Regions from separate parts of the Butyrivibrio sp. FCS006 genome, predicted to be linked through region 2. Evidence: riboswitches for the same ligand, from Rfam matches in the RefSeq annotation. Region 2 holds a riboswitch; the other holds the start of a gene.
The links. A riboswitch is a leader RNA that binds a small molecule or an ion and turns the genes downstream of it on or off. The one in region 2 is predicted to bind thiamine pyrophosphate.
Positions count from the first base shown of each region.

Region 1: another riboswitch for thiamine pyrophosphate. It lies ahead of thiE (thiamine phosphate synthase); the one in region 2 lies ahead of thiT (energy-coupled thiamine transporter ThiT).

Region 1 covers NZ_AUKB01000008.1:180,365-189,517, reverse strand. Annotated here, with positions in the region: gene aroA (3-phosphoshikimate 1-carboxyvinyltransferase) at 1-168, shown strand, start outside; gene hflC (protease modulator HflC) at 206-1,081, opposite strand; gene hflK (FtsH protease activity modulator HflK) at 1,112-2,104, opposite strand; gene G633_RS0100935 (GlsB/YeaQ/YmgE family stress response membrane protein) at 2,289-2,537, shown strand; gene G633_RS0100930 (putative ABC transporter permease) at 2,647-3,195, opposite strand; gene thiC (phosphomethylpyrimidine synthase ThiC) at 3,375-4,700, opposite strand; gene thiD (bifunctional hydroxymethylpyrimidine kinase/phosphomethylpyrimidine kinase) at 4,722-5,516, opposite strand; gene thiW (energy coupling factor transporter S component ThiW) at 5,513-6,037, opposite strand; gene thiE (thiamine phosphate synthase) at 6,034-7,491, opposite strand; TPP riboswitch at 7,583-7,683, opposite strand; gene pepT (peptidase T) at 7,729-8,991, opposite strand; gene G633_RS0100900 (asparaginase) at 8,995-9,153, opposite strand, start outside.
Region 2 covers NZ_KE384203.1:311,824-320,976, forward strand. Annotated here, with positions in the region: gene G633_RS0108590 (ATP-dependent DNA helicase) at 1-657, opposite strand, end outside; gene G633_RS0108595 (HPr family phosphocarrier protein) at 744-977, opposite strand; gene asnA (aspartate--ammonia ligase) at 1,225-2,235, shown strand; gene thiT (energy-coupled thiamine transporter ThiT) at 2,416-3,117, opposite strand; TPP riboswitch at 3,215-3,319, opposite strand; gene G633_RS0108610 (CPBP family intramembrane glutamic endopeptidase) at 3,373-3,831, shown strand; gene addA (helicase-exonuclease AddAB subunit AddA) at 3,828-7,481, opposite strand; gene G633_RS0108620 (PD-(D/E)XK nuclease family protein) at 7,487-9,153, opposite strand, start outside.

The DNA.
Region 1 (9,153 bases), on a different contig from region 2:
GGTAAGCCACTTAAGGGAGCAGATATAAACTGTCACAGCGACCACAGGATTGCAATGAGTTTTGCCATCGCATCTCTTGCAGCAACCGGAACCACCAGGATATTGGATGATGAATGCGTCGGCATTTCTTATCCGACCTTCTTTAAAGACTTACAGGGACTGCTTTAAAAGCAGCCCCTGTTTTTTATTACTGTATTTATGTCTATCAATGATTCATGTAGAACATTCTTGCAAGCTCTGAGTTCTTATCAAGGATAATGGTCTTTTCACCATTTCCGAGAGACTCCTTGAATGCATCAAGTGATCTTACATAGTTGTAGAACTCTGACTTCTCGGGTGTGTTGTATGCCTCGGAGAGAGTCTTCATATACTCAGCTTCTCCTTCACCGGCAAGCTTAGCTGCGCTCTTCTCGGCATCTGCCTTAAGGATTGCAACCTTCTTGTCTGTCTCGTTCTTGATCTTCTGAGCTTCAGCTGCACCTTCAGCCTGATAGGAAGCTGCGATGTTGTTACGCTCTGAGATCATTCTTTCGTATACTGCTGCCCTGTTATCATCAGGAAGGTCAAGTGCCTTGATCTCAGCCTTTACGATCTCGATACCATATCCTGACATATCTGAATTGGCATCAGCTGTAATAAGGTTTGTAAGAACCTCACCTCTTGACTCAATAACTTCGTCCTGAGTCATGGATGAAATAGCAGTCTTGGTTGCGTTGTAAACTGCTGCCTCAATTCTCTCCTGAGCTCTTGCATCAAGAGCATTTAGTGACTGAATGTACTTAACCGGGTCAACAACCTTCCAAAGTACATATGTATCTGTGATCATGGACTTTTTGTCCTTGGTGATAACATCGGATGCAGGAATATCATAGATCTTGGTAGCAGCACTGATGCGCTGTGTTGTCTGTACAAACGGTGTTATCATGTTAAGTCCGGGCTGTGATTCAACCTTTACGATCTTACCGAACTGTCTTACTGCAACATATTCTTTCTGGTGAACTGTGTATAATGAGTTGCCCAGAATGATAAGTGCAGCAATTATTATAATAGTAATAATTGTTCCTGTTACTTTCTTCTTCATAGTCTTTTCCCTCAACTTTCACATGCTCTATCAGTTACCGGTGCTCTCTGAACTATCAGCTGTTACTGTAGTCGTTGTTCCTGCTACACCTGTGGTAAAACTCTCAAGCGGAAGCATCTGCTGAGTGCTGCCGTCTGTAATGATTACCTTGGCGCCCGGAAGAACATTTTCCATAGCCTCATAGAACATTCTCTGTTTGGTGATCAGAGGGTATTTGCTGTATTCTTCAAAAATGCTGTTAAACTTGGCTGCCTCACCTTCTGCTTCTGCAATTCTGGCTGCCTTCTGTGCTTCTGCATTCTGAATGATCCTGTCCGCCTCAGCCTCTGCTGCCGGAACCTGCTCACTCTGGTACTTCTTGGCATTGTTAACAGCTGTCTCTTTTCCCTGCTTAGCAGTCTCAACGGCCTTGAAAGCCTGCTTGATCTCATCTGTCGGAGGCTCAGCATCCTGTACTGTAAGGTTTACTACAGTAAGTCCGACCTCTTCTTCCTGAAGAGCCTTGGCAAGTCTTTCTTTTGCCTCTGCCTGGATCTGGCCTTTGGCTGTTGTAATGACTTCATCTACAGGATAGTCAATTACGGTTGAACGAATGCTTGCAAGAGCAATGTTCTTCATAATGCTCTCAGGACTGTTGGTGTTGTAGATATATGCCACAGGATCGCTGACTTTGTATTCGAGATAGAAATCAATATCAACGAAGTTAAAGTCCGATGTGATCATTATTCCCTCATCGTCGATAGTGATGTTCTGTCCGTTTCCATCCAGCGCATATCCGATTCCGATACCGTGGGTTGTCATATCAACCTTGTGTACTTTCTGGATAAACGGAATCTTGAAGTAGAGTCCTGCGGAGTTGGTCTGTACAACCTTGCCGAACTGTGTGACAACAGCCTGCTCCTGCTCACTTACGTTGTAGAAAGAACCCATAACTACCGAAAGAATAAATATTATCAGTATTCCCAGTAATATGTTCTTTCCAAGTTTGGATGCATCAAATTCTCTTTTTGGTTTAAGATTCATAACACTTCCTCCTCTATATAAAACATCCATCTGAATATAGCATAATGATAGCACCCGTGCCAAGCCTGATACAGAACGTTGTTGGCGAATTAGTATGTGCTATCTTGCAGTTTTGTTATTTATTTCGCAATCCTTTTTTGATATACTAAGTCCTGAAAATAAGTATTTCGAAAGGGGATTAATTATGTTTAATGGACTTGGTCTTATTACAGGACTTATTGTTGGAGCAATCGCAGGATGGCTTGCAGGCAAAATCATGAATAACGAGGGCAGCCTTCTCAGAAACATCATTCTTGGTGTTGTGGGTGGTTTTGTAGGAAACCTCGTACTTGGTCTTCTGAATATTCATGGATCAGGAATCCTTGCAGGTTTAATATTCGCTGTTATCGGATCCTGCATCGTTATCTTTGCCGGTTCTAAGCTCCTTAAGTAAAAAACATAAAGCAGCCCGGAAGTCACTTGGCTTTCGGGCTGTTTTTTATGTTATCTGATCGTATTTATCATGTAGTTAAATCTTCTTCCCTTCATACATTTCGCCTCTTTTATCCCTTAAAGTTGGGGCCAAGCCATATACGGCAGATCAGATCCACAATAAACAGCGCAAATACCGCAATAAAGATAATATTATGGATGCGATTGTCTTTGTACTTGTTCTGAAACTTTACAATAGCCGGATGTATAACGCATATTGCCAGGCAGATGAGCAGGCCAAACATCAGACTTGGAACCAGCGCAACCCTTCCTTTATAATTCATGAAGTATGTGGAATAGTTCCAGGTGAATCCGCCAACAGTCTTGTCCATGATGTAGCTTGCGATCAATTCTGCTATCGTAGCTATCAGGCCTCCGACAATAAATACCGTCCAGGGCTTTTTGATCTTAAGCAGTCTGAATATGCCAAGGATAATGAAGAATCCGATTCCGTAAATAGGAAGCCACGGCCCAAATAATGTTCCTCTGTTCAGGAATCCTCTGCGATGATATATCACATCGCACCATATAGACTCATACAGCCATCCTCCGAAGCAATATATCAGAAAGTATTCAATATAGTCCCGAATAACATACCGGTTTCTGATCCAGTCCTTCATATCTTCCTCACCCCCGACTATTAGCCATTACACATTCTACTATGATAGCATTTTCTACGCCCATCGAGTACTTTTTCTGATATATATAGAAAATCGCATGCATAACATTTCTCAGACATAACAACTACCTGTCAATGCGTCTTTTGTGATGCCCCCCAACCCCCAGGGGCGATGGCTGATTACAGGATATCTATATACTCTCCGGCAAGCGCCTTGTTCATGCTTCGTACAGCGCAGAACTTACCGCACATGCTGCAGGTATCGCTGTGGTCATCCTCAGGCGCTCTGCTATCTCTTATAGCCTTGGCTGTAGCTGGGTCAAGTGCCTCCAGCCACTGTGCATCCCAGTCAAGGTTTCTTCTGGCCTTAGCCATGCGATCATCTCTGTCTCTTGCTCCGGGGATTCCTTTTGCAATATCCGCTGCGTGGGCTGCAATCTTACTGGCTATGATTCCCTGATGTACGTCATCCACGTTAGGCAGAGCAAGGTGCTCTGCGGGAGTTACATAGCACAAAAATGCTGCTCCGGAAGCAGCTGCGATAGCTCCGCCAATTGCTGCCGTGATGTGATCATATCCCGGTGCTATGTCTGTCACAAGAGGTCCAAGAACATAGAAAGGAGCTCCCTTGCAGATAGTCTGCTGTATCTTCATGTTAGCTTCTATTTGATCCATAGGCACATGTCCCGGACCTTCCACCATAACCTGAACATCTCTTGCCCATGCCCTCTCTGTAAGTTCGCCAAGCCTTATAAGTTCCTCTATCTGACATCTGTCTGTTGCATCGGCAAGACATCCCGGACGGCATGCATCGCCAAGGCTTATGGTCACATCGTGTTCTCTGCATATCTCAAGAATCTCATCATAATACTCGTAGAATGGATTCTCCTGTCCTGTCATTGCCATCCATGCAAATACAAGACTTCCTCCACGGCTTACAATGTTCATCTCTCTCTTGCCGTTTTTTATCTGCTCTATGGTATTTCTGCTTATTCCGCAGTGAAGGGTAACAAAATCTACACCATCCTCTGCATGGAGTCTGACAACGTCCACAAAATCCTTTGCTGTCAGGGTTGCAAGATCTCTTTTGTAATGTATGACTGAATCATAGATAGGCACAGTACCTATCATCGCAGGGCATGATGAACAAAGCTTTTGTCTAAATGGCTGTGTGTCGCCGTGGCTTGAGAGATCCATGATAGCCTCAGCCCCCATGTCTACTGCCTTCATTACCTTCTTCATCTCTACGTCCAAGTCCTTACAGTCTCTGCTCACGCCAAGATTTACGTTGATCTTGGTCTTTAGCATACTTCCGACTCCGTTGGGATCAAGGCCTTTATGATTCGGATTTGCGGGGATAACTACTTTCCCCTCCGCAACCATCTGCCTGATAAATTCAGTATCTCTGTTTTCCTTTTCTGCCACCACCTTCATTTCAGGCGTCACTATGCCTTTTCTGGCAGCCTCCATCTGTGTGGAATAAGGTCTTTCATTAACTAAGTTCATACGCTCTCTCCTGATTGTTTTTTATACAAATACATGCCAAAGCGGCCCATGACCGGTTCCTAGATCAAGCCCCTCTCTTATGGATTTATCAAGGTACTGCTTGGCATTTTTTATGCTGCCACAAATGTCACAGCCAAATGCCAGGTAAGAAGCAATCGCACTGGATAATGTACAGCCTGTTCCGTGGGTGTTTGGATTATCAACCCTCTCAGACTCGTACCAATAAAGCTTCCCTCCTGTTGTTGCAAGCACGTCACAGGACAACCTTTCGCTTACCATATGACCGCCTTTAACAAGGCAGTTGCAGCCATAAATCTCAGCAATCTTCACGGCTGCTCTTTCCATATCTTCCCTGCTTTTTATCTCTCCTGCCCCCAGAAGAACTTCTGCCTCAGGGATATTCGGTGTAATAAGATCTGCAAGCGGAATAAGTTTCTTGCAGAGCGCAGTTATCCCGTCTTCTTCCATGAGCCTTGCTCCGCTGGTTGCGACCATAACGGGATCAAGAACGATGTTTTTTGCATTATAGAACTCAAGCCTGTCGGCGATAGACTCTATAAGGTCACTCTGAAAGGTCATTCCGATCTTGACCGCATCCGGGAAGATATCAGAAAATACCATATCCAGCTGATCCGAGAGCACCTCTTTACTAACCTTCATGATACTCTTTACTCCGGTGGTATTCTGGGCCGTAACGGCTGTAATGGCACTCATTCCATATACTCCGCAGCCGTGCATGGTCTTAAGGTCGGCCTGGATTCCTGCTCCGCCGCTTGAATCACTTCCTGCTATCGTAAGCGCACACTTCTTTTTCATCTTGCTATCCTGCCCTCTTTTACCAGTGTCTGCAGTTTCTCAAGGACATGATTCTGCTTGAGTACCGTGATAAGGACTGCTGCAATCAGCGTTCCGCCTACCGTGCTCACAAGGAAAGGTACTACATATACGAAAAGAGCTACCTCTTTTCCCATAACAAAAGCAGCAACCGGGTAAGCAAGTAAGCCTCCGATGATACCCGTTCCTATGATCTCAGCTACATATGTGAATGTGAGCTTACCTGTGTATTTGTAAACAAGTCCGCAGCAAAGAGCTCCGATCATGCTCCCCGGGAAAGCAAGAAGTGTTCCTGTCCCCAACAAATTTCTGATAAGTGAGGTGCAGAAGGCAATTCCAACGCCATACCATGGTCCTAAGAATACCGCAGAGAGAACATTTACCATGTGCTGGATTGGAAAGCACTTTGAGCCTCCAACCGGTATCGAAAATGTCGAGAGTACAACCGCCAGTGCCACAAACATTCCCGATAATACAAGCTTAACTACTGATTCTTTCTTCATCCTAAAATCTCCTCCTTAGCCTTTTCCTTAAGGCTTTTTGTGTTTTCTTTTATATCAGAAGCACCAAAGATGCTTGATATCACTGCAATTCCGGAAAGACCAAGTCCCGACAAATGATGCAGGTTTTCACCTGTTATTCCGCCGATGGCGACCACCGGAATCGACATACTTGATGTGATGTCCCTATAGGTTTCAAGGTTCATCATAGGCTTTGCGTCCTTCTTTGTGTCTGACCCAAAGGCTGCACCAACGCCAAGATAGTCAGCTCCTTGTAAAAGAGCTCTTTTTGCCTCTCCAAGATTGTGGGCCGTTGCACCGATTATGAAGTCCCTTCCAAGAACCTCCCTTGCCTTTTCTATCGACTCATCTTCAAGCCCTAAATGGACGCCTGCTGCCCCTACCACTCGGCATACTTCCACGTTGTCATTGATGATAAGAGGAATATCATAGTTCTCACATATCTGATTGACCTTGACCGCCGTTTTTATGTATTCAGTTGTGGTCATGTTTTTCTCCCGGAGCTGTATCATTGTTGCTCCGCCCAGAATAGCCTGTTCAACAGCCTCCGACAGACTTATTTCCCCCTGTAGGATATCTCTGTTAGTTATTGCATACAGAAACGTATCAAGTCTTCTAAAACGCCCTCTCCTGCTAAGCCTTGTAAGACTCAGCTGATCGATGAGAGCATTCTTGTACTCCATAGTCCCGAGTCTTTTTTCTTTTTGGCAAAAGAGCTCTGCCCTGGCGGCGTTTATCTGATAAAGTAAAACACCTTCCCTGATGGCATTTACATAATCATCTGTCTCATCTTCTTTTTTTGCAGCACCAAGGTATGAGCCGATTATGGCGCTCATCATACATCCTGCTCCGGTAAAGAGCTTTTGCATGCTGCTGCCACCGGGTAGTTTATAGATCAGATTTGAAGAAGCATCTGCTATCAACACGTTTTCTCCGCTTACAACGACCACAGCCTTTGTTGCTTTGGAGAGACTTAGCAAATCTTTTTTAGGCAAACGGCTCCCAATATCTTCCACACCGGCAAATACCTGCGTAACTTTCTCTCCTTTAGAGATGCCGAGTATTTCGCATATCGCCTTAATTTCCGATGCATTTCCTCTGATGCAGGCAAAGCGAACTTTTGCCAAAAGCTCTTTTAACATATCTCTTCGAAAGTCAGTTGCACCGGCGCCTACCGGATCCAGCACGACCGGTATATCCAGTTCGTTAGCTCTTTTGCCTGATGCTAAAAAGACCTTTAGCCTCTCAGGTGATGGAGTTCCTGTGTTGATGACAAGGCCATCGCAGTTCTCTGTTATCTGCGCACACTCGCACAGGGCATCTCCTCCTATTGCCGTAGCTCCTACGGAAAGACATGCATTTACCACGTCACAAGCAGTAATGTAGTTGGTTAAGATGTGTATTTGTGGGTGAATATCCCAAAGATCATAAGTCATATCAATTACGTTTGATCATGACTGAGAGAGTTTTAGCACATTCTGTCAGATGGACATAAAAAAGCGCCATCTGATACAGATGACGCTAATTACGCATACTAATTGACGATTCCTACGTTGGCATTATCCAAATCAGGTTTAGGGTCGTGCTCATGCACCTCTCAGCCATTATCAGCTCCCCTTGTCCGGTATTTTGTTGTGTTTGCAGGTCTTTGCGACCTTCAGTTATAGAATATATCACGCATTGTCGGCATATGCAATAGCGCTTTCACAGATATTCAGCAATATCTCTACATTTTTTACCATAGACTGTATTGGTACATACTCAAATCTTCCGTGGGCGTTTTCATAACCTGCTGAGAGATTCGGGCACGGAAGGCCTCTGAATGAGAGGGCTGCTCCGTCGGTTCCTCCCCTGAAGGGTTCGCAGACAGGCTCTATACCTGCTTTCTTTATCGCATCCTTTAAGATGTCTATCATGAACGGAACATCTTTCAGAACTTCCTTCATGTTGCTGTACTGATGGATGATCGTAAGCTTCACACGCTCATCACCATAGTCTGCTCTCAGCTTATCTGCACACTCCTTAAGGAAGTCTTCGCGCCTTTTGAAGTTGTCGTGGTCAAAGTCACGAATGAGCAGCCTTATCCTTGCATGCTCACAGTCGCTCTCGCAGGAGATCAGATGATAAAAGCCTTCCACTCCTTCGGTATACTGGGGCTTTTCTTTCTTTGGCAACATAGCCATTAACTCAGCTGCCATATCCACTGCATTTATCATGATGCCTTTGGCTGTGCCTGTATGTACGCTTCTGCCCGTAAAGTCAAACACCGCTTCCGATGCATTGAAGGTCTCATCCTCATACCAGCCGAGGTGGTCGCCGTCCAAAGTGTAGGCCACCTTTGCTCCAAACCTCTCAAAATCCAGGTCCCTTGCAAGTCCTCCCACTTCCTCATCGGGAGTAAAGGCAATGCAAATGTCTCCATGCTTTACATCGCCGTGGTCAACCAGATACTGGGCAAAAGACATGATGGCTGCAATCGAAGCCTTGTCATCCCCTCCAAGCAGTGTTGTTCCGTCCGTCAGTATAAGGTCCTGTCCTATGTACATACTAAGGTTTGAATAGTCTGAAGCCTTCATTACGATGTTCTTCTCTTTATTAAGAACTATGTCTCCGCCATCGTAGTTTTCCAAAACCCAGGGCTTAACATTTGTTCCGCTGGCATCGGGAGCTGTATCAATATGGGCAATGAATCCTATAGGCATTACCTGACTATCCTGCACATTTGAAGGAATTCTGCCATATACAACGCATCCTTTTTCATCCATATAAACATCGGATACGCCTATGCTTATAAGCTCATCCTTAAGCACACGTGCAAGGTCTTTTTGCTTCTCTGTTGTTGGCCAGTGCCCGGTATATTCCGCCGACTGAGTATCGATCTTTGCATATCTGATCAGTCTTTCTTTTACCTGCTCATAAACTTCATTATTGTTCATATGTTACGCCATTTCTCCTGCTACATTTATAGAATAATTATCACGTATTTCTTTTACATCCTCAGTCAGTCCAAGTATCCACATGAGCTTTGTAAGGGCTGCTTCTGTTGTCATGTCGTGAGCTTCAAGTGCACCGATTTCAAGAGCTCTTTTACCTGTTTC
Region 2 (9,153 bases):
CGCAGCTGCAAGGTCTTTTTGTCCTTCTCTGTAGGTGAATGGGAAGTTTACGGCCTTTATGGACATGGTGCGCTCAAGCCCCCAATCACACTCAAAATCTGCCCATTTCCTGTACATCTCGATAAGGCCTGAGAACCACTGTGTTATCTCGGCATATGTGAAGGTGAAGTCGAAGAACTTTTTCTCCTCTGTGTCCATGTTGCAATAAGTCATCCTGACGTCAACTTCCGGATAGTGACGGTCAAGAAGATACATGGCTGCGTAGCACTTGGCCTGAGCCAGATGCACTGATACAGGCTCCTTCATCTTGGCAAGTTCCCTGTAGGTGCCCTTTATCTCGTCGATCATGGGTGCATAGCGCTCTGTAGGCAGGAAAGAACTCTGTCCCATCTCCAGCGCGCTCACAGGCTGATCCATATACTTATCCAGGATTCCGTCAGCACGGCCCTCCACGATCAGATCATAGTTTTCATAGCTCTTTTTATATAAAAGAGGCTCCTCGGCGTGGTAATCAGGCCCCATGCTCTTCTGGATCATACGGTGGATCCTTCCGCCTTCCTGCATGGCATCTGCACTTGCCTGATGTATTCTATTGTCTATGTCACCGGACCTTAAAATAAATTCCACAAGGCCCCTGACTGATATTCTGATTTCCATAAAAAAAGCTCCCTATGGTATTTCACTCAAAGATTATACCATAGAGAGCCTCCTCCTATTTCCCTATTTAACTAATGCAAGCCTTATCAAACAGCCATGGCGTTAAGAAATGTCTCGAAGTTCTTGTTGTAACCTCTGTACTCCACTGTAAGAGGCTGTGTAAGATCAAGACCAAATACGCCCAGGATTGACTTAGCGTCAACAACATATCTGTTGTAGTAGATGTCCACATCAAAATCACACTTCGTTGCAGCATCCACAAAATCTTTAACCTGAGCAGGCTTAAGCATAATGTGCTTTTTAATCAATTCTCCTAACATAAAACATCACTCCTTACTACCATAAAACATAATACAAACTTTAAGTTTCGAAATCGTTTTCGAACTTCAAAATATATTATATTTTTAAGATTGGTTTGTAAATAGAAGTCTGTGACCATTTTGTGAATTGTTTTTGAAAAAAATGTTGTTGAAAAACAGAACCCGGATAACAACTTTTTCTTGCATTAATACGCTAAAAGTTATTAAATTGTAGGAAGAAATTAAAATTTGAAGAGGAATAAATAAGATGGAAAACCTTAAGATCCCAAAGAACTACAAATCAGCTCTTGATCTTCACGACACACAGGTTGGAATCAAGACCGTCAAGGACTTTTTTCAGGGAATGCTCGCAACAAGGCTCAATCTTCAGCGTGTAACAGCGCCCCTGTTTGTAACTCCCGAGTCAGGACTTAACGACAATCTTAATGGCGTTGAGCGCCCTGTAGCCTTTGATATTCTCAATGAGAATGAGCGTCCGGCTGAGATCGTGCACTCTCTTGCTAAATGGAAGAGATATGCCCTTAAGAAGTACGGATTCAATGTTGGCGAAGGTCTCTACACAGATATGAACGCTGTAAGACGTGATGAGATCCCTGACAATATCCACTCAATCTTCGTTGACCAGTGGGACTGGGAAAAGGTTATAAATAAAGAGGACAGAAACCTTGATTTCCTCAAGGAAACCGTTAAGAACGTTTACAAGGTTCTCAGAAAGACCGAGAAGTTCATGTCCATTCAGTATGACTACATCGAGGAGATCCTTCCCGAGGATATCTTCTTTATCACAACCCAGGAGCTTGAGGACATGTTCCCGGACAACACTCCCAAGGAGCGTGAGTACTTCATTTCCAAAGCCAAGGGTGCTGTATGCATAATGCAGATCGGTGATGAGCTTGCTTCAGGTGATAAGCATGACGGAAGAGCTCCGGACTATGACGACTGGGCACTTAATGCTGACATCATCGTTTACTACCCTGTTCTTGACATTGCTCTTGAGCTTTCAAGTATGGGAATCAGAGTTGATGAGGAGTCACTCAAGAGCCAGCTTGAGAAGGCAGGATGCACCGAACGAGCAGAGCTTCCTTTCCAGAAAGCAATTTTGGACAAAGAGCTGCCTTACACCATCGGCGGTGGAATCGGTCAGTCAAGAATTTGTATGTTCTTCTTAAGAAAAGCTCATATCGGAGAGGTTCAGTGCTCTATCTGGCCTGAGGATATGGTTGAAGAGGCTACCAGGAACGGAATTCAGATACTGTAATATAAATATAGCCCGGCACTTTCGATGTGCCGGGCTTTTTTATGTCAGGGAGTGAGTCAGTGGGGACGTTTCAGGAGTCAGAGGGACGGTTCTCTTGACTTCTTTAGCATCGCAAAAGAAGTCAAGAGAACCGTCCCTCTGACTCCTGAAACGTCCCCACTGACTCACTCCCTGACTTCCTTATACTGCCTGAGCAGTTTTTACTACGCCCTTTTCAAGAGCCTCATTTTTGATTCTGTTGAGAGCAACTCTTACTGCAGGAATGCAGAGAACTACAATTGTGAGAACTGCCTCAGCTGCAAGGTAGCTTCCGTTATAAGCTACTGAATAGCCAATCGGTGACATTCCCTCAGGTGTATAGTCTGCAAAGAATACAACTCCGGAGAGCACTGCAAATACGAATCTTCCGAATACACCAACCAGGTATCCCTTGTACATTCCAAACTTAGTGTTGTGGAAGAATCCTGCAAGACCGAGAGCTGTGAAAGCAAGCACATAGTCGCACAGAAGCTGTGGAACACTGATGATATAAGGATCAACGATCATCTGAAGAAGTCCGTAAGCAAATGCTGATGCAAGGCTTACTCTGGGTCCGTAGAGATATCCGATATATGTGATAAAGAACATGCTGAATACTGTAACTGATCCGCCCATTGGAAGCTTAAAGAGCTTAACGTTTGACAAAACAAATGCAAGGGCAAGGCAAAGAGCTGATACTGTGAGCTGCTTAACGCTGAGCTTTCCTTTGCCATCGGCATTTATAAAGTAGCTGATACCCAAAAACGCAAGGATTGCAAGAACCACCACCAGGATGTATCCGCCTGTTGTGATGTTGTAAGATGTGTAGCCGTCTTCAACGACCTTTTCAAGAAATAAACTCATAAAAAAATCCTCCCTTTATATGACCGTTATCTTGGGAGGTTTCCTGACGTTGATATTCCATAAACATTAAAAGCACAGTATAATGTACTCTGACGTCTATGAGTTATCGTTGCTTCCCTACGCCGGTATTATCCGGGTCAGGTGATAAGGGTTAGTCGTGCATCGCACGAGCACTCTCAGCATAGCTCCCCTAGCGGTTTATTTTTAATTCAAGTCAATTAAACTATTATGCCCAAGGATTGTCAATAGCTTTTTATGAATAACAGAGCATTTACTTTAAATCAAATAAAACTCCATGCCATATGGGCTCTTATCGGCGCTCTTTCAGCCCTTGTGCTGACCCTTATATTTAATGCCATGGGTCTTACAAGCCTTGAGTCCTTTCAGGGCCCGGAGAGGCGCCTTTTCAGCATATCAAGCGAGACTGCCATACTGATCATGGTGTACTGCTTTGCCACTCCATTGGTGGAAGAGATACTGTTCAGATATTTTCTCTTTAACTTTCTAAACAGACACATAAAAAGAGCTGCCATCGTAATTATCCTGACAGCAGCTCTGTTTGGCATTTATCATCTTCACCCCGTACAGGCCCTATACGGCTTTTTGATGGGGCTTATCATAACCTACAGCTATTACAGGCATAGGACTTTGAGCATCCCTCTGGTGGTGCACATTGCAGCCAATGCTTTTGCCTTGGTCTATACTCTGCTTTAATCCAGCCTTATGACGCTTTCAAGGGTAAAGGAGTAGATATATACTTCCTTTACCTTTTTTCTTGTGGCGGCTTCCAGAGCCCTCTTGTAGAGTTCAAGCTGCACAGCATATCTGTCCACCAGTGCCTTGCCATCCCTGACCTTATCGGTCTTGTAGTCAAGAAGCACTATCTCGCCATTCTCTATAAACCAGGCATCCACAATTCCCTGAACCAGCACCATCTCATCTTCCGGAAATCCCGGATCAAGCTCTTTTGCCGAAATCCCCATCATGAAAGGCTTCTCACGCATGAGCTCGCCTCTGCCAAATGCAGCTCCCATGCGAGCTCCAAGGTCCGTTAAAAGATATGTTCTTATGTCCTCAGGTTTTACCACCTCACGGTACTCATCAGGTATCAGGCCTTTCTGAGCCGCTATCGCAATCCAGTCTCCAAGGCCCTCTGCAGATGTGTCTGCAAATGCATCACTATCCAGAAGCTCCATGACCCTGTGGTAGGCACTTCCTCGCTCTGCGCCGGTAAGAGTGCCCTTAGGCTCCTCATCTGCAGCATACGGAGCAGGAACCACCCCAAACTCATCCTCATCCACCATGGCCTTCTTCTTGAGCTCAGATACCGTAGTCTTGGTGAAAAGACCTTTCAGATCAGCGTGAGGGTACTTTGCAAAGAATTTCGCCTTAAGACTCTCAAGGAGCTCCTCATCAATGTTTCCGCCATTTTCCAGAGCCTGTCTGCGCATAGTTGCCTTAAAAGCTCCGGCCCTTATGCCGTCAAGAAGGTCCTTATCTCCCACAGAACTAATCTTAAGCACCGGCGCTTCACAGGCGCCTTCCAAAAGCGCATCATAGTCCTGTCTTGGCAGCTCATACTTATCAAGAAGTCCTCCCATGGAAGGATGAAGCATGAGAGATGGGAGTACCATGGAGAGATAATTGCCCGCGCCTACTCTCATGGAATATGGAAGCGCCTCATCTGCAGCTCCCAGCACAGATAAGTCTTTTAGCTGTGATTCCAGAGTTCCTGCAAGATTCTTGACGTAGGAGGTCATGATGAGCTTCTCCTTGGCTCTTGTAAGGGCAACGTAGAGTACTCTTATCTCCTCCCCAAGGTTATCGGTTCCTATCTTGCCGGCTATGATCCTGCGCTTTAATGTATCGTACTTAACGCGAAGGTCAGTATTTATGCTCTTTACACCTATGCCCAGATCCATGTCGATTATGAGATCGCCATAGGTATCTCTTTTGTCAAAATCCTTACTAAGGCCTGCCACAAAGACAACCGGGAACTCCAGTCCCTTACTCTTGTGTATGCTCATGATGCGCACGACATCCGAGTTCTCGTCAATGGTTCCCGCCTCGCCGTAGTCCACCTGAACAACCTTGATGTGCTCTATGTAGCGGACAAAGTGGAAGAGCCCCCTAAAGCTGGTCTTCTCAAAGTCTGCTGCCTTGTTAAGAAGCATCTCAACATTGGCTCTTCTCTGGGTTCCGCCGGGCATAGCAGTAACTATCTGTTCGTAATCCGTATCATCAATTATGATCTGCAAAAGGTCATGAACAGGCGTGTAAGTTGACATACGCCTGTACTCTTCAAGAGTATCAGTAAACGCCTTCACCTTGGCCGAGAGGCCATCTGAAAGCTCAAGGTCACTGATAAGGCCATCATATATCGTTTCTCCCCTTAACTGCTCTTCGCTTTTATTCATAGCTATGCGAATAAGAGCAAGCTCCTCATCACTAAAACCGCCAATGGATGAGTGCATGACAGCCGTCAATGGCACATCCTGTCTGGGATTGTCAATAACGCTGAGGGAATCCAGCAAAATAGCCACTTCCGAGGCATCCAGATATCCGCTCTTGGAATCGATATATGTGGGAATTCCCTGACCTTCCAGGACATCCTTAAAGGTTTCATCCCATCCCGAAGGAGCTCTTAAAAGGATCACTATGTCCTTGAACATAAGAGCACTGTTCTCTTCTCTTAGCTTATTGATTCTCTCGGCTATGAAAAGAGCTTCCTTCTCCTTGGAAGACATATCCCCGATGCCCTCTTCGTCCGGCGAATCTTCATCAAGGGTGTCTGCTCCGTCGATAAAGATCATCTCAGGTGTTACGTCAAAGTCTGGCTCCTCGAAATCCCTTCCGCGAACCAGTCTGGCATCTTCATCGTACTCAACGCCGCCAAGGTCTCCTGCCATCAGCCTCTTAAAGATATAGTTGGTTATATCAAGAACTTCGCTTCTGCTTCTGAAGTTCTTGTGAAGATCGATCCTCCTGTCAGAGGCTTTTTCATCGCGGTCGTAGCTTCTGAATTTCTCCATGAAGATCTCAGGTCTTGCAAGTCTGAACTTGTAGATGCTCTGCTTGACATCTCCAACCATGAACCTCTCGCTACCAGCTGCCTCTTCTCCGGAAATTGCCTTAAGGATCATCTCCTGGACATTGTTTGAATCCTGGTACTCATCGATAAGGACCTCTTTGTAGTAGTCCCTGTACTCTAGTGCGACCTGAGTGGGCTCTTTGGTATCCGGATCCACCAAAATCTGCAGGGCAAAGTGCTCCATATCGGAGAAATCTATGATCTGCCTCTCTCTTTTAAGTTCATCAAATCTGGATTTAAATTCCAGGGTAAGCCTGCACAGTTCCTTGACTGCCCTGTCACACAGCTGCATGTTTGCAAGAACCGCCTCGGAAGGAAGGGCAAAGTAATCTGTGATGAGCTTCCCTATTCTGTCTTTAACATCTCCGCGAAGGTCCTTAGCTAACTCCCTCTTATCGGCATTCACCGAAGGGTCCCTTTTTGTCGACAATCTATCGAATGAAATCCCGCGAAGGCCGTCAAACAGGGCATCGTAGGTATCATATCGCAAAGCTGCATAAATACTGTCATTTTCAGTTTCAAGCTGATCTCCGTACATGTATGGTCCGTCGGGCTCTAGGCACATCCTGTAGGCTCTGTCTATCTTATCGGCACATTCCTTAAGGGTACTCTTTGCATAACGCATGCACTCTTTTACCCAGGGAAGTTCGTCGAAGGCTTCGTCTGAAAGTTCGTAATCAGACGCCCTCTCCCTGATCCATTCTTCAGGCCATGCGCAACTGACAGAAAACTTAAAGAGATCATTAATAAACTCCACGGCCCTTTCATCTCTGCTGCCCTGACTGAAATAATCCATGAAAAATATGAAGTCGCTGTCCGAGGCCTGTTTAGCAGCCTCATATTCCTCCTCTATCATGCTGCTCATGACTTCTTCCTGTAAGAGCTTAAGCTCTCCCTCATCCGCAACTCTAAAAGACGGATCAAGCCCAATGGTGTTAAAGTTGTTCCTTATAACATATTGGCAGAAAGAGTCAATTGTTGTTATCTGGGCGTTATGTATCAGCGTCTCCTGCTTCTGCAGATGCTCGTTGTCAGGGTCTTGTGCCAGCTTCTCCTGTATGGCTGCGGTGATCTTCTCCTTCATCTGGGCAGCTGCTGCCTTGGTGAAGGTAACCACCAGAAGATGATCAACATCAAGGCCGGCAAGGACCATGCCGATGATGCGCTCAACAAGTACAGCCGTCTTACCCGATCCGGCTGCTGCTGATACCAGTATGTTGCAGTCTCTTGCGTCTATGACTGCCTGTTGTTCTTTTGTAAATTCCACTCCCATAAATCTTAATTCCCATTCATTATGCGCATCATCGCTTCGTCTGAAGTTATATCAAGCTTTCTCTTTTTGTATCCGCTTATGCGCTCATCAAATCCGCAGATATGCTTGTAATCGCAGTAAGTACAGGACTGCATTTTGCTGTCCCCATAAGGATTGACGGAAATATCACCGTTTAAGATATTCCTTCCAAACTCCTTGACCTTCTTGTTAACAAAGCCCGAGATAGCTTCATACTCATCTGAACTTGCTGTCTGAGATCTTGCACTTGGAGTTCCGTCCTTTTTAAGTTCCACCGGAATGATGTCAGACTTAGTTGCAAAGCCGGTATCCAGCTTCCTGATAATGTCTGTATTATCATTAACCAGTCCGGTCATTTTCAGCTCTGAAATTATCTCTTTATTGATATCATCTGTTACTGTATCCGCTTTTCCCTCAATCATGGGGTCTTCCACGTGATAGTACAAGATTGCTGCAGGAATAATATCCTTGCCCGGATGTTTTTTCCTCTCACATGCAGCTGCAACATTCATATACATAACAAGCTGAAGCTGAAGGCCGTAGTACAGGTAAGCCAGGTTAAACTTGTGCTCGCTGGACTTAAAGTCCATTACCTTCACATAGATCTGATCGCCTTCGTTGCATAGATCAACTCGGTCAATCTTTCCCTTAAGTTTCATTTTCTCTGTTATGTTTTTCTTTTCATCTTCTGAAAGAGCCACATTAATTTCATCAAGGCTTCCGGCCTCCTGAAAACTCATCTCAACATATGCAGGATTGAACAAACTGCTTGTAATCTGGTATTTAAGCGTATCTACGGTTCTTGTAAGGATCTTTTTGATGCGCTCTATCATGTGCTGATTCTTGGCGCTGCTCCTTAAAATGGTATCGCCGTACGCATCTACGCATTCTGTTAAAGCACGATTTAATATTTCATCAGATTTTTCCTTGGAGAGCTCTCTCCAATCAATACCTTTTGTTATTATTTCTCCGGTATACTTCTCAAGTACCTGATGGTACACATTTCCAAGGTCAGAAGCCTCGAAACTGTACTCCTGCCTGTCATTTAAAGTAAGTCCATACTGCAAAAAGTGTGCGTAGGCGCAGCTTGCATACTTCTCAAGCCTGCTGACACTGTTCTCCAGGGTTGCACCATAAAGAGCAAGAGCCACAGCCTTGGCAATAGGTACAGACTCATAGTGAATAAACGCAGCCTCAGTCAGCTTCTCAACGAGTTTGTTGTCCTTGTTCTCAGACAGCACCTTCCTCAGGGTAAACATCTCCCTCTCCTGCAGGCTTGATAGTCTTCCTGAAGCATATTCCCTGACAAGATCGGAATAAGCATCCATTCCGTCATCTATGCTGACCATCTGAGCTTCAAAACCATTCTCCATTGGCCTTTCTATTTCAAGGTTCTCAAACATCTGTCTGAGCTTAGGAATAAGATATGCCTGCCTCAAGCTCTTTCCGTCATTACCAAGCTCGGCAAAGGACAAAAACAGCTTATCCGTAGGCTTAGTCAGGTTCATATACAGGTAGAGCCTTTGAATATACATCTGCTGCCTTGGCGATGGTGCAAACTCAATATCCGTGCCAAGATCCTGTAAGAACTGCCTGTCTATGTCAGACAGAATTCCACCGCTTCCTGCGTTTGACGGGATATTGCCGTCGTTGA